DNA from 2 places in the Rhodoferax sp. PAMC 29310 genome. Region 1 is predicted to be linked to the other one. Evidence: riboswitches for the same ligand, from Rfam matches in the RefSeq annotation. Region 1 holds a riboswitch; the other holds the start of a gene.
The links. A riboswitch is a leader RNA that binds a small molecule or an ion and turns the genes downstream of it on or off. The one in region 1 is predicted to bind glycine.
Positions count from the first base shown of each region.

Region 2: another riboswitch for glycine. It lies ahead of J8G15_RS07645 (D-amino acid dehydrogenase); the one in region 1 lies ahead of gcvT (glycine cleavage system aminomethyltransferase GcvT).

Region 1 is NZ_CP072852.1:185,807-193,686, reverse strand. It holds gene J8G15_RS00945 (aminotransferase class V-fold PLP-dependent enzyme) at 1-500, opposite strand, end outside; gene J8G15_RS00940 (Lrp/AsnC family transcriptional regulator) at 621-1,100, shown strand; gene J8G15_RS00935 (bifunctional diguanylate cyclase/phosphodiesterase) at 1,224-3,797, shown strand; glycine riboswitch at 3,827-3,929, shown strand; glycine riboswitch at 3,950-4,076, shown strand; gene gcvT (glycine cleavage system aminomethyltransferase GcvT) at 4,157-5,314, shown strand; gene gcvH (glycine cleavage system protein GcvH) at 5,393-5,764, shown strand; gene gcvP (aminomethyl-transferring glycine dehydrogenase) at 5,873-7,880, shown strand, end outside.
Region 2 is NZ_CP072852.1:1,669,988-1,677,867, forward strand. It holds gene J8G15_RS07635 (ANTAR domain-containing response regulator) at 38-664, shown strand; gene J8G15_RS07640 (VOC family protein) at 745-1,452, shown strand; glycine riboswitch at 1,523-1,611, shown strand; glycine riboswitch at 1,626-1,742, shown strand; gene J8G15_RS07645 (D-amino acid dehydrogenase) at 1,825-3,102, shown strand; gene J8G15_RS07650 (CmpA/NrtA family ABC transporter substrate-binding protein) at 3,430-4,674, shown strand; gene ntrB (nitrate ABC transporter permease) at 4,730-5,653, shown strand; gene J8G15_RS07660 (ABC transporter ATP-binding protein) at 5,650-6,483, shown strand; gene J8G15_RS07665 (NarK/NasA family nitrate transporter) at 6,649-7,880, shown strand, end outside.

The sequences.
Region 1 (7,880 bases):
ACCACGCCAGTTTCATTGTTTGCCGCCATGGTGCACAGCAAAGCCGTGTCTGCCATCCACTGGGCCAGCACCTCCAATTGGTGTTGTCCGTGGCCGCACACAGGTAGCGCCCGAACCTCCAGGTCAAGGCCCAGCACGGCGTTCCAGTGCCGCAGGGCCTCGGGCACCGCCTTGTGTTCGGTGGCGCCGTACACCAGCAAACGCCCCACAGGCTCGCCCCGCTCCCGACGTTGCCGGATGTTCATCAAAGCGGAAAAAACGGCGCTTTGGATGCCTTCTGTGGCGCCACTCATGAAGATCAATTGTCCCTCGCCACTGTCCAGCACTTGCGCGGTGTATTCCCGGGCCTTCATCAGCATCTGGCGGGCCACCAGACCCGTGCAATGCCCGCTGCTGGGGTTGCCAAAGACCTCCGCCATGGCGGTTTGGGCGGCCGCCAGCGCGGCGGGCATGGCGCGTGTGGTGGCGTTGTTGTCGAGGTAAATGGGGCTGGCGGACATGGCACTCTCCTACATAGAAGTGCATGAGTTTATGAAAACAGTCTTAGAAAATAATTCTTTTCAACCTACTATTCGCGATTAATTAGTCAATAACAAACTACAAAAATAACAAATTAAGGAATGAACATGCTAGATCGATTGGATCTTGGAATTCTGGAAGCCTTGCAGCACGACGGCACCCTGTCTATTGCACAGTTGGGCGAACGGGTAGGTCTGTCCACCACGCCTTGCTGGAAACGGGTGAAGCGACTGGAAGACGAGGGCTTCATCACCCAACGCGTCGCCATCGTGGATCGCCAAAAAGTGGGACTTCCCGTGACCGTGTTTGTGAGCGTTCGTACCTCGCAGCACGATGAAGCCTGGCTCGCGAAATTTACGGCGTCGGTTTCCTCCATGCCGGAAGTGCTGGAACTGCACCGCATGAGCGGCGATGTGGACTACCTCCTCAAAGTCGCCACCACCAGCATCGACGGCTTTGATCGCTTCTACAAAAAACTCATCCAGCTCGGCCCCTTGACTGGTGTGTCCTCCGCTTTCTCCATGGAGCAAATCAAAAGCACCACCGCCCTGCCACTGGACTTGCCGGGGCGGGTGGCCTGAGGACACATGGTCTGATCATCCAACGGGACTCATTCATAGTGAATGTTCCCGTCCCGACTCCATGCATGAACTGCGTGCCCGCGCTTTGCCGGCTAGGCCGATAGGCACACCGCATTCGAATTTATGTCCCCCAAGAAGCCCGCACAAGAAGATCAAATCGCGACGTCGGCATCTGATCGGGCGAAAGAAGTGGTTCGTTCGCGTGACTCGAAAGCGGATTTGTCAGCCTCAAACGAATTGCTACGGGCCATCGTCAACACCGCGCCGATCGGAATTTTCTGGAAAGACACCCAGTCTCGTTACGTCGGCGGCAACCTGGTTTTTGCACGCGACTCGGGATTGACCTGCGTCCAGGAGATCTTCGGCCGGACCGACGAGGAATTGACCTGGGCTGAGCAAGCGGAAAAGTTCCGCTTCGATGACCAATCGGTGATGCAAGGCAACTTAACGAAGCTCGGATACGAGGAATTTTTCAATTCACCTACCGGGACGCCTGCTTGGTTTCAGACGTCAAAAGTCCCTTTGCACAACGATGCAGGCGATGTAGTGGGCTCGCTGGGGATCTACCAGGACATCACCGAACACAAGCAGTCAGAACAGGCCTTGGTCGCCTCTCAACAGCAGTTTCGCGATTTAGTCGACTCAACCGCCGGCATTGTCTGGGAAGCCGATGCCACCACCTTTCGCTTCAATTTCGTGAGTCAGGATGCAGAACACCTGCTGGATTTTACCGTTGAAGAATGGCAAATTCCGGGATTCTGGGTCCAAAACCTGCACCCGGATGACCGGTCTTGGGCGCTGGAGTACTGCGCCTCTTGTACCAGCCGCCCTGAGGCCCACGATTTTGAGTACCGCTTCATCAGCAAAGATGGCCGAATCGTCTGGTTGCACGACATCGTGAAAGTGGTCGCGGTGGCCGGTCAACCGCGCTGGCTGCGAGGCGTGATGTTCGATGTCACCGCTCGAAAACTCGCCGAGGCCCAATTGAAATTGGCCGCCAGTGTGTTTACCCATGCCGGCGAGGGAATCACGATCACGGACGCCAGGGGTCGCATTGTCGAGCTCAATGACACATTCACCGCTATCACAGGGTCTAGCCGTGAGGAGGCCTTGGGGCAATCCTCCGAAATACTGAGATCCGGGCACCATGACGACGAGTTTTTCGGGTCCATTTGGCGCGAAGTGCACCGCCGGGGCCACTGGCAGGGCCAAATTTGGAACAAACGAAAAAACGGCGAAATCTACGCCCAAAGGACGACAGTCAGCGCCGTGCTTTATGAGAACGGTGTGGCGCAAAACTATGTCGGTCTTATTTCCGACATCACGGAGCTCAAACGGCACCAAAGCGAGCTGGAGCGGGCTGCCCACTTCGACAGTTTGACGGGCCTTCCCAACCGCCTGCTGCTGGCCGACCGACTCAGCCACGCCATGAATCAGTGTCAGCGCCAAAACCACTCATTGGCAGTGGTTTATCTGGACCTGGACAACATCAAAGAGGTCAACGACGAGTACGGGCACGCCGCCGGGGACGCGCTGTTGATTGAGGTGTCACGTCGTATGAAAATCGCCTTGCGTGAGGGAGATACCTTGACGCGCCTGGGCGGAGACGAGTTTGTGGCCGTATTGAGCAACCTGTCAGAACCCGACGATGGCATTCCTGTGCTGGAGCGTCTGCTACAAGCGGCAGCGGTTCCTGTGACGGTTTCGACGGCGCCTGACGAACAAGGCGAAAAAGATCACATCATTGTTCGCGTATCTGCCAGCATGGGCGTGACTTTTTATCCGCAAGACCCGGCGGACGCCGACCAACTGATGCGCCATGCCGACCAGGCCATGTACGCCGCCAAGCAAGCGGGGAAAAACCGCTACCAGTTGTTCGACATCGCGCAGGACGTGGCCATTCAGTCGCGCCGTGAAGGGCTCCAAAACATTCGCACCGCGCTGGACCGCCGTGAGTTCGTTCTGCACTACCAACCCAAGGTCAATATGCAGTCGGGCGTTGTCACTAGCGTGGAAGCGCTGATCCGCTGGCAACACCCCGAAAAGGGATTGCTGCCGCCCGCAGCGTTTCTGCCGCTCATGGCAGGCCACCCAATCAGCATGGAGGTCGGCGAATGGGTGATTGAGACCGCCCTGAGCCAAGCCAGCGCGTGGTTGGCACAAGGACTGGATGTGAAAGTGAGCGTGAACCTGGATGCAGCGCAGTTGCAGCAATCCGGCTTTGCCGAACGCCTGAGCGACATTCTGACCAAGCACCCGGACGTGCCGCAACAGCGCCTAGGCCTTGAGGTGCTGGAATCCAGCGCACTGGAAGATTACGACCGAGTCTGTGATGCCATGCACGCCTGCCATGCCTTGGGCGTGAGCTTTGCGCTGGACGACTTTGGCACCGGTCACTCCTCCCTCACCTACCTCAAACGCCTGCCGGCGCAAACCTTGAAAATTGACCAGACTTTTGTTCGGGACATGCTAGACGACCCCAGCGACCTCGCCATCGTCAAGGGCGTCATAGGCCTGGCCCAGGCCTTTGGACGCAACGTGGTCGCCGAAGGGGTTGAGACGGCTGCCCAGGGCCAAGCGCTTCTGTCGCTGGGCTGCGAAATGGCACAAGACTATGGGATAGCCCGCCCGATGCCAGCGAACCAAATTCCCGCCTGGGTGACCCAGTGGGAATCCAAGGCAGTTTGGACGGATTGAGATCGATCACTGCCGGCCTGCATTAGAATTCCGACTCGTCAGGAGAGAGCTTTCCCAGAGAAAGCCGCCGAAGGCGCAGAACCGCTGATTGCAGCGGTTTGAACGCTCAGGCAAAAGGACTGACAAGCGCGTCAGGGTGTCACCACCCAGCGCGTCTCCCCACTGGAGAGAGGCCAAACCGGATTTGGCCCACCGAAGGAGCAAACCGCAGTCTGCCAGCCCACCCGGGTTGACGTTGGCCCGGTGAATCTCTCAGGTAGAGCGGACAGCGGGGGCACAGGCCAGGGGTTTGACATCGCGTCAAACCTTCGGATTTGGATACGCCCCTGGGCGCCACGCGCCCGAACCGGAGTTCGCTGATGACTGCCACCACACCCCCTCTTGCCGCGCTGCTTAGTGTTCCGCTGAATGATCTGCATGTCTCGCTGGGCGCCCGCATGGTGCCATTTGCCGGCTATTCCATGCCCGTGCAGTACCCCGCCGGCCTGATGGCCGAACACCACCACACCCGCACGGCCGCCGGCTTGTTTGATGTGTCCCACATGGGCCAGTTGCGTCTGGTGGGCCCTGACGCCGCCGCCGCTTTTGAGACCCTGATGCCGGTGGACGTGATCGATCTGGCCGTGGGAAAACAGCGCTACGGTCTGCTGCTCAATGACGACGGAGGCATCATTGACGACCTGATGTTCTTCAACAAAGGCGATGACGAGATTTTTGTCATCGTCAACGGTGCTTGCAAGATCGGAGACATTGCCCACATCCAGGCCAAGATCGGCGAGCGTTGCCAGGTGATTCCCATGCCTGAGATGGCCTTGCTGGCACTGCAGGGCCCACAGGCCGTCACCGTCTTGTCTCGCCTGGCGCCCGGCGTGGAAAACTTGGTGTTCATGACTGGCGGCAACTTCAAAGTAGACGCTGGCACAAAAATCATTCACGTCTTTTTAACCCGCAGTGGCTACACCGGAGAAGACGGTTTTGAGATCTCCGTGCACGAGAGCGACGCCAACGCCCTCGCCCACGCCCTGCTGGCCCAGCCTGAAGTGAAGCCCATTGGTCTGGGTGCGCGCAACTCGCTGCGCCTGGAAGCCGGTCTGTGCTTGTATGGCAACGACATTGACACCACCACCACGCCCGTCGAGGCGACTCTGAACTGGGCCATGCAAAAGGTGCGACGTACTGATGGCGCCCGTGCCGGCGGTTTTCCGGGGGCTAGCAAAATACTAGCGCAACTCGCAGGTGGCGCGGGCGCTGCAACCCGAAAACGTGTGGGACTCATGGCGCTGGAGCGCATTCCCGTGCGTGACCACACCGAATTGCAAGACCTGGCTGGAAACCGCATTGGCGAAGTGACCAGTGGCCTGCTGGGCCCCACCATCGACAAGCCAGTGGCCATCGGTTATGTGCCGCCTGAACTGGCCGCGCTGGGCACAAAGATCAACGCCATGGTGCGCGGCAAGGCCGTGCCCATGGAGGTAGTGGCCATGCCGTTTGTGCCCACCAACTACTTCCGCGGCTAAAAGCCAGGGTTAAAGCCCACACAGAATTTTTACTGTTTCAACGACTGACACCTTTCATCATTTTTTAGGAGCGCCTCCATGACCATCAAGTACACCCCTGACCACGAATGGCTGAACATTGACGGCGACACCGCCATCGTCGGCATCACGCACCACGCGCAAGATGCCTTGGGCGATGTGGTGTTTGTGGACCTGCCCGAAGTCGGCGCCACTTTTGCTGCCAAAGACATTGCCGGCGTCGTCGAATCCGTGAAAGCCGCCGCTGACGTCTACATGCCCGTCACCGGCGAGATCATCGAGGTGAACGAAGCCCTGCGCGCTGACCCAGCTCTCGCCAACTCCGACCCACTGGGCGCCGGCTGGTTCTTCAAGGTCAAGCTGTCCAACCCGGCCGAGCTGGACGCCCTGATGGACGAAACCAGCTACACCAGCTTCTCCGCTGGCGCCTAAATAGGGCTGCGGGCTGCGGCCCGCGCCGGCTGAGCCTGTCGTAGCCCATTCCCCCCCTTGTTTCGCTCGCCCTTCGACAGGCTTGAGGCGAACGGTTTGTGAGTCCTCATGTCGATGCAATCTCCCCTGCCCCTAAAAACACTCGAAAACACCTCCGAATTTATCGCCCGCCATATTGGTGTTGAAGCGGCAGATGAAGAAATGATGCTGAAAGTCGTCGGATCGGCCTCGCGCCGCGATCTGATTGACGGCATCGTGCCGCGCTCCATTGCCCGCCAATCCGTTATGAACATTCCTGCAGCCATCACGGAAGCCGCCGCGCTGGCCGAGCTGAAGGCGATTTCGGCCAAGAACCATGTGTTCAAGAGCTACATCGGCCAGGGCTATTACGACACCCACACGCCGGGCGTGATTCTGCGCAACATCCTGGAAAACCCCGCCTGGTACACCGCCTACACGCCCTACCAGGCCGAGATCAGCCAAGGCCGCATGGAAGCGCTGGTGAACTTTCAAACCATGGTGGCCGACCTGACCGGCATGCCCATGGCAAATGCCTCCATGCTTGACGAAGCCACCGCCGCTGCCGAAGCCATGACGCTGGCCATGCGCGTGGGCAAGTCCAAGTCCATGACATTCCTGGTGGACGACCAGGTGCTGCCACAAACGCTGGAAGTGATACAGACTCGCGCCAAGCCGCTGGGCATCACTGTGAAGGTGTGCAACGGTGACGAAGGCTTGGCTGAGGACAGCTTCGCCGTGCTGCTGCAATACCCCGGCGTGAGCGGTGTGGTGCGCAATGACAAGGAATGGATTGCGGCCTACAAAGCCAAAGGCGGCGTGGTCATCATGGCCGCCGACCTGCTGGCGCTGACCCTGCTAACGCCCCCGGGCGAGCTGGGTGCTGACATTGCTGTGGGCACGACCCAGCGCTTTGGCATGCCTTTGTGCAACGGCGGCCCACACGCTGCTTACATGGCTTGCCGCGACGAATTCAAACGCTCTTTGCCCGGCCGCTTGGTCGGCGTGAGTGTGGACGTGCACGGCAACCCCACCTACCGTTTGGCATTGCAGACCCGCGAGCAGCACATTCGCCGCGAAAAAGCCACTTCCAACATTTGCACTGCACAGGTCTTGCCGGCGGTGGTGTCCAGCATGTACGCGGTTTACCACGGACCTCAAGGCCTGGTCCGTATTGCCCAGCGCGTGGCCACCTTCACCGCCATTCTGGCGCGTGGTTTGCAAGACATGGGCTACACCCTGGCCCACGCCAGCGCCTTTGACACGCTCACCATCCAAACCGACGACGCTACTGATTTAATAGCCGCTCGCGCACTTTCTGCATGCGCCAACCTGCGTTTAGTCTCTGCAACTTCTCTCAGCGTCTCGCTCGATGAAACCACGACCCGTGACAACGTGGAAGAGCTGTTTGGCTTCTTCGCCAAAGACGGCGCCGCCCTGCCCACCGTGGCCGCGTTTGAACAAGGTTTGGACAATCTGCTGCCCGCCGCGCTGCGCCGGACCAGCCCTTTCATGACCCATCCGGTCTTCAACACGCACCATTCCGAGACCGGCATGCTGCGCTACATCCGCCGCCTGAGCGATAAAGATCTGGCGCTGGACCGCAGCATGATTCCGCTGGGCAGCTGCACCATGAAGCTCAACGCCACCAGCGAGATGATTCCCATCACCTGGCCCGAGTTCGCCCGCATTCACCCGTTTGCGCCGCGCAGTCAATTGCTGGGCTACCTAGAGCTGGACGAGCAATTGCGCGCCTGGTTGTGTCAGGCCACAGGCTATGCTGGCATCAGCCTGCAGCCCAATGCCGGCTCACAGGGCGAGTACGCCGGTTTGCTCGCCATCAAAGGCTTTCATGAGGCCCACGGCCAAGGCCACCGCAACATCTGCCTGATTCCCTCCAGCGCGCACGGCACCAACCCCGCCAGCGCCCACATGGTCGGCCTGACGGTGGTTGTGACCGCTTGCGACGCCCAAGGCAACGTGGACATGGCTGACCTGAAAGCCAAATGCGAAAAACACAGCGATAACTTGGCCGCCGTGATGATCACCTACCCCAGCACGCACGGCGTGTTTGAGACCAGCGTGAAAGAACTCTGCA
Region 2 (7,880 bases), 1.5 Mb from region 1:
AAACGCCACTTCGGCGCGGTTCTTGCATGTGCTGGGCATGCATGAATCCTTAAGAATCGTTGTAGTGGCCCCCGATCTGGCGGTGGAAGATCCGGCAGACGACCATGCCATCAGCCAGGCGGAGCGGTCGCGCAGTCTTCGCATCGGCTTGCTGGAAAACGGCTTCAATCTGGTAGCGGTGCTGCCCGCCGATGTATTCCTGCAGGAGCGAATCAATCAGCTTCAGCCCGACCTGATCATTGTGGATGCCGAAAGCGAGGCCCGTGATGCGCTTGAGCATGTGGTCATGGCCACCCGGGACGCGCGACGCCCCATCGTGATGTTCACCAACAACAATGACACCTCCCAGGTGCGCCATGCTGTGGCATCCGGGGTTACGGCCTACATCGTCGCCGGGCTGTCCAGCGAACGCATTCGCCCCATTTTGGACGTCGCCATGGCCCGTTTCCAGCACGAGCAGGCTTTGCGTCAGGAGCTGGCCGACACCAAGACTGAACTCAAAGACCGCAAAACCATTGACCGCGCCAAAGGCCTGCTCATGCAGCGCCAAAACCTGAACGAACAGCAAGCTTTCGACAAGCTGCGCAAAACCGCCATGGACAAGGGACTGAAACTGGCCGACGTGGCCCAGCGCATGCTGGACGTGGCCGACCTGCTCGCCTGAGGTGCAACGGCGGCCGGCGGCGCATCATTTAAGTCGAAGACCTCAAGCAAATCGCGCCGCCCCGGTGGTAAGGTCACGCCATGAAAACACAAATAGATCATCTGGTTGTCGTGGCCAAAACCCTGGAGTTGGGTGTGCAATGGTGCGAAGCCACCCTAGGCGTCACCCCCGGTCCCGGCGGCGAGCATGCGCAGTTTGGCACGCACAACCGCCTCATCAAAATTGCCACGCCAGCCTACCCGCTGGCCTACCTGGAAATCATCGCCATCAATCCAACCGCCTCGCGCCCCGCCAATGCGGTTGGCAAGCGCTGGTTTGACATGGACGACGCGGCACTGCAGGCGGCCGTTGCCAAACAGCCGCGTCTGGTGCACTTCGTGGTCAATACCGACGACATGCAAGCGGCCCGAATAGCGCTGAAACGCCAAGACATCGAACCCGGTCTCGCGGTACACGCCAGCCGCCATACCCGCAAAGGGGTGCTGCAATGGCAAGTCACGGTGCGTGAAGACGGGCAACGCCTGTTTAATGGCGCACTGCCCAGCTTGATTCAATGGGGCAAGCCTGACGCGGAAGAGCCCTTGCGCCTGCACCCGCGCAACAGCCTGCCCCGTTCTGGTATCTCGCTGCAAAGCATTGCCGTGACCCACCCCACCGCGTCCAAACTGCAGGCTGCGTATGACGCACTGGGGCTCACCGGCATTGCCGTCGAAGAGGGTCCCGCCAACCTCATTGCCACGTTGAAGACCCCCAAAGGCTTGGTGCAACTGGAGAGCCAAGGGGTTTAAGAACCAACGCAGCCCGAAGTCTGGCGGCAGTGAAATATTTCCGCCGGTCACTTCATCCAACCCGCTAGAATCCTGTCCGGCAGGAGAGAGAGCGTCCCAGACGCTCCACCGAAGGCGCAAACTCCCATGAACGCTCAGGTACACCCTCACCGGTGACGTACTGCCACCATTTGTAAACGCCGTCTGGAGAGCCATCGCCACCCGCAAGGTGTCGGCGATGCACCGAAGGAGCAAGCTCCGCAGTCCACTGCGGTGTGAATCTCTCAGGTACCAAGGACAGGGGGAGCGGCATCCGGGCAGCGCCCTGGGTGCTATTTATTCCATAGTGCACTCTGCAGGTTCTGCCTGGGCTAGACCCCGAAAAGGTTATCCATGCGTATCATCGTTCTTGGCAGCGGGCTTCTTGGCGTCAGTTCAGCCTATTACCTCTCCCAACAGGGTCATGAAGTCACCGTGGTGGACCGCCAGTCCTCCCCGGCGGCGGAAACCAGTTTTGCCAACGGCGGGCAAATCTCGGTCAGCCATGCCGAGCCTTGGGCCAACCCCGGCGCGCCCATCAAGCTGCTGCAATGGCTGGGCAAAGAAGACGCGCCACTGCTGTTTCGCCTGCGGGCCGACATGCGCCAGTGGATGTGGGGATTGCAGTTTCTACGCGAGTGCACACCGGCGCGCACCCGCCACAACATTCAGCAAATCGTGCGCCTGGGCACTTACAGCCGCGACACATTGCAGCAACTGCGCCGCGACACGGGCATTGAGTACGACCAGCGCACGCAAGGTATTCTGCATTTTTACACCTCGCAAAAAGAGTTTGACGCCGCTCTGGCACCCACCGAGCAAATGCGCGAACTGGGGTGCGAGCGCAACATCGTGAGCGCCGACGAGGCCGTTCGTCTGGAGCCCACCCTGGGCCATATTCGCCCACAGTTGGCCGGTGCCACCTACACCGCCGAAGACGAGTCGGGTGACGCCAATCGCTTTGCCCGCGAGTTGGTCAAACTGTGCGAAGCCAATGGGGTGAAGTTTTTTATGAACCACACCATCACCGCCTTGCGCGAAGCGGGTGGACAGATTGACCACGTGGAGGCCACCGACAACGAGGGCCGCTTCCAGCGCCTGTACGCAGACTCATACGTGATGGCCATGGGGTCTTTCAGCCCGTTGTACCTGAAGCAGCTCGGCATCAAACTGCCTATTTATCCCGCCAAAGGCTATTCGGTCACCATGCCCGTGAAGGACGCCAACATGGCGCACCAGGTCAGCTTGACGGATGATGAATTCAAACTGGTTTTTTCACGCCTGACGCCGGTGAATGGCGACGGCACCGACCGCTTGCGCATTGCCGGCACGGCGGAGTTCAATGGCTATGACCGCGACCTGAACCGCATTCGCTGCGAAGCCATCGTCCGCCGGGTGGAGCAACTGTTCCCCGGAGCCGGCGACGCCACCCAAGCCAGTTTCTGGAGCGGCCTTCGCCCCGCTACACCCAGCAACGTGCCGCTGATCGGCAAAAGCAAGCTGCCCAACCTGTTCCTCAACACCGGCCACGGCACGCTGGGCTGGACGCACGCTTGTGGCTCCGGCAAATCCATTGCCCGCATCGTGAGTGGGTTGACGCCCGAAGTGGACTTTGCGTTTACCCAAGGCTGAGTCATGGTCGACCTTGCCAGGATGGTGCACCGCACCATCCTCGTGCTGATTCACACTTAGACAAGAAATTGACACCTAGCCCTTGTCCGATATGCGGAAGAAGCTACATATTCGATAGCAACTCACTCTCAAAAAAGTTGGCACAGTGATTGCTTAGACATTGATACGACCAAAGTAGGTCACCAGACGGGTTGAGTCCAAAGGCGGATTCAACCGGTCGATCCGGACAAAGGCGTCCCCACCTGCACGCGGCTTGCACCAAGCCCCGCGCAGCGTGAGGACGCCTTTTTTTGCTTTTCGTTTGTTTTTAAACCTTGGAGAAGACACATGACTGACTTACTCGCCAATTCACTGAGCCGACGGACTGTGCTGCAATCGGCCGCCGTGGGCGCCATCGGTATCAGCCCCGCGCTGCGCTCGGTGGTGTACGCCGGTGGCTCTGACGCGCCAGAAAAAACCGAGGTCAAGATTGGATTCATTCCCCTGACCGATTGCGCCAGCGTGGTGATGGCCTCCGTGCTGGGGTTTGACAAGAAATACGGCGTCAAGATCATTCCCAGCAAGGAAGCGTCTTGGGCGGGTGTGCGCGACAAGCTGGTCAATGGCGAACTGGACTTTGCCCACGTGCTTTACGGTCTGGTCTACGGCGTTCACCTGGGCGTGAGCGGGCCCAAAAAAGACATGGCCGTGCTGATGACGCTGAACAACAACGGCCAGGGCATCACCCTGTCCAAGGCCCTGGCCGACAAGGGCGCGGTCGATCTGGCGGGACTGGTGTCCCTGATGAAGAAAGAACCCCGCGAATACACCTTTGCCCAAACTTTCCCCACCGGCACCCACGCCATGTGGTTGTACTACTGGCTGGCCTCGGCCGGAGTGAACCCGTTCAAGGACGTGCGCTGCATTGTGGTGCCCCCGCCCCAAATGGTGGCGAATATGCGGGTCGGCAACATGGACGGCTTCAGCGTGGGTGAACCCTGGAACCACCGCGCCATCATGGACGGGATTGGTGTATCCGCTGCCACTTCGCAGGACGTCTGGAAAGACCACCCCGAGAAGGTGCTGGGCACCACGTCAGAGTTCGTCAAGAACAACCCCAACACCGCCCGCGCAGTCACCATGGCGATTCTGGAAGCCAGCCGCTGGATTGACGCCAGCCTTCAGAACAAGCTGAAGATGGCCGAAACCGTGGCGCAGAAGTCTTACATCAACACCGGGGTCGACGCCATCAACCAGCGCATTCTGGGCCGCTACCAAAACGGCATGGGCAAAACTTGGGACGACCCCAATCACATGAAATTCTTCAACGACGGCGCGGTGAACTTCCCCTATCTGTCAGACGGCATGTGGTTTCTAACCCAGCACAAGCGTTGGGGCTTGCTGGACGCCCACCCTGACTACCTCAAGGTGGCCAAGGAGATCAACCAGATTGACCTCTACAAGCAGGCCGCCTCAGCACTCAAGATCAACGTGCCCAAAGACGTGATGCGCACCTCCACCCTGATGGACGGCGTGGTATGGGATGGCAAGGACCCCAAAAAGTACGCCGACAGTTTCAAAGTCAAAGCCTGAACGACGCGGGGAGGTGCCCCCTCCCCGCCGTACCTATCCTTTCAAGGAGCACACCATGGTTAGCGCCGTATTTCACTCGCCCCTAGGCCCCGTGGCCGAGGGCATTGCGATCCCCAAAGAAAACTCATCCCGCGTGAGCACTTCAAGAGAGCCCGCGGTCACTGTGGCAACCGCCACGCCGGAGCGCACACCCTTTGACTGGCGCGCCCTCGGCATGGCCGTGCTGCCGCCGCTGCTGGGCTTTGCCTTGCTGGTCGGGGTGTGGGCCCTGGTCAGCGTGGGAACGAGCAACAGCATCCCCGGACCCCTTCCAACCTTCAAGCAAGCGGTGATACTGTTCAGCGATCCGTTCTACAGCAACGGCCCCAACGACCAGGGCGTGGGCTGGAATATTTTGATGTCGCTGCAGCGCGTGGCGGTCGGGTTTGGGTTGGCGGCACTGGTTGGCATTCCCGCCGGCTTTGTGATTGGCCGCTTTGAATTCATGAGCCGCATGTTCAACCCGTTGATCAGTCTGATGCGCCCGGTCTCGCCACTGGCTTGGTTGCCCATTGGTTTGCTGGTGTTCAAGGGCGCGGACCCGGCCGCCATCTGGACCATCTTCATCTGCTCTATCTGGCCCATGATCATCAACACCGCCGTGGGCGTGCAACGCGTGCCACAGGACTACATGAACGTCGCCCGGGTGCTGAACCTGTCCGAGTGGAAGATCGTGACCAAAATCCTGTTTCCCTCCGTCTTGCCCTACATGCTGACAGGCGTGCGCCTGGCCGTGGGCACGGCCTGGCTGGTGATCGTTGCGGCTGAGATGCTGACTGGCGGCGTAGGCATTGGCTTCTGGGTCTGGGACGAGTGGAACAACCTCAATGTGACCAACATCATCGTGGCCATCTTTGTCATTGGCGTGGTTGGCCTGGTACTGGAACATGCACTGATCAAGCTCGCCACCGCCTTCACTTTTGAGGAAGTCAAATCATGAACGAAAAACTGAACACCCATTTCATTGAAATCGCCGGAGTTGAGCAGACCTTCAAAACCAAAAAGGGCCCGTTTTGCGCCCTGCGCGACATTCACCTCACGGTGGCCAAAGGCGAGTTTGTGGCCTTGATCGGGCACTCCGGTTGCGGCAAGTCCACCTTGCTCAACCTCATTGCCGGGTTGACCACACCCACCCAAGGCACGCTCTTGTGCGCCAACCGCGAGATTGCCGGACCTGGCCCGGAGCGCGCGGTGGTGTTCCAGAACCACTCCTTGCTGCCTTGGCTCACCTGCTTTGAGAACATCTACCTGGGCGTGGAGCGCGTGTTCGGCTCCGGCAACCGCACTGGCGCCGTGGCTGAGAGCAAAGCGAAACTGAAAGAACGCACCGATGCCGCCCTGGCGCTGGTGGGCCTGACGCCAGCCGCGCACAAACGCCCTGGTGAAATTTCGGGTGGCATGAAGCAGCGGGTGGGCATTGCCCGGGCGCTGGCGATGGAGCCGAAAGTACTGCTCATGGACGAGCCTTTTGGTGCACTGGATGCACTCACTCGCGCCAAACTGCAAGATGAATTGCTGGACATCGTCGCCCGCACGCACAGCACCGTGGTCATGGTGACCCATGATGTGGACGAGGCCGTATTGCTGTCCGACAAGATCGTGATGATGACCAACGGCCCGGCCGCCACCATCGGGGAGGTGCTAAGCGTGGACCTGCCGCGCCCGCGCAATCGGGTGGCGCTAGCGGGCAGCGCGCCGTACCAGCACTACCGAAAGGCGGTCATCGATTTTCTGTACACCCGGCAAGCCCACGTCGAAAAGGCGGCCTGAACGCCCCTCGCCAACTTGGTGCGCACCTATTGGTGCAATGCACCATCATCCGGCCCTTGCGCCCACTTTCGTGGCACCAAGGGCTTTTTTTCGCCCTAAAAACTGGCACGGTTTTCGCAATACCCCTATTTATTGAATTGTTTAGTTTTATAGAGGACCGGCACCATGGCGGGATTTAAGACATTTCTAAAAAGTGGCCACGCGCCCACGCTGTTTGCAGCGTTTTTGTACTTTGATTTTTGTTTTGCCGTCTGGGTATTGAACGGCGCCATGGCGCCGTTCATTTCCGAGACGTTCAACCTGACCGCAGCGCAAAAAGGTTTCATGATCTCGGTGCCCATTCTGGCTGGCGCATTCATGCGTTTTCCCTTGGGCATACTGGCTCAGTACATTGGCCGCAAAAATGCGGCGCTGGTCGAGATGGCGATGGTCATGGGTGCACTGGCCTTTGGCTTTTTCTTTATCAGCTCCTACAACGACGTGATCGCCATGGGTGTGTTGCTGGGTATCGCAGGTGCCAGTTTTGGCGTGGCCTTGTCACTGGGCAGTGGCTCGCTCCCCCCAAAGTACAAAGGCTTGGCCATGGGCATTGCCGGTGCGGGCAACTCTGGCACTGTGCTGGCCGTGTTGTTTGCCCCGCCGCTGGCCGTGGCCTACGGTTGGCAGACGGTGTATGGCCTGGCTGGTTTGTGCATGCTGGTGCCTTTTGCCGTGATGGTCATTTTTGCCAGGGAGCCGCAAGACAGCGCCCATCAAACCTTCCGGGAGCACATTGCCTGCCTGTTTGAGAAAGACGGCTGGGCATTCAGCTTGATCTACGCCGTCACCTTCGGTGGCTTCATTGGTCTGGCCAGCTTTTTGCCCACCTACTTTCATGACCAGTTTGGGGTCAGCAAGGTCGAAGCCGGTCAGCTCACGATGCTGGCGGCGGTGATGGGTTCTGCCGTGCGTGTGGTGGGCGGCTATTTGTCGGACCGCGTCGGCGGCATCACGACCTTGAGTGGCGTTCTGCTCATGATTGCTGCCACGCTGGTGCTGTGCGGCCTGGCCGGCGCTTCGCTGCCTTTGACCACGCTCTTGTTCATGCTGTGCTTCGCCTCGCTGGGTGCGGGCAACGGGGCGTTGTTTCAATTGGTGCCACTGCGCTGGCCACTGGCAACGGCTGTCGCGGGTTCGATGATTGGTGAGATTGGCGCCGTCGGCGGAAGCTTCATTCCTTTGGCCATGGGCTTCTCCAAAGAGTACACCGGCACCTACTTGTGGGGTTTTGTCGCCTTTGCGGCCTGCGCCCTGCTGCTGCTGGCCATGTTGCGCAAAATGCAGGTTCGCTGGACGCGCACCTGGGCCGAGAAGGGCGGCCGTGCTCATGTTAGCCCTCCTGAAATGCAGGTATCGCC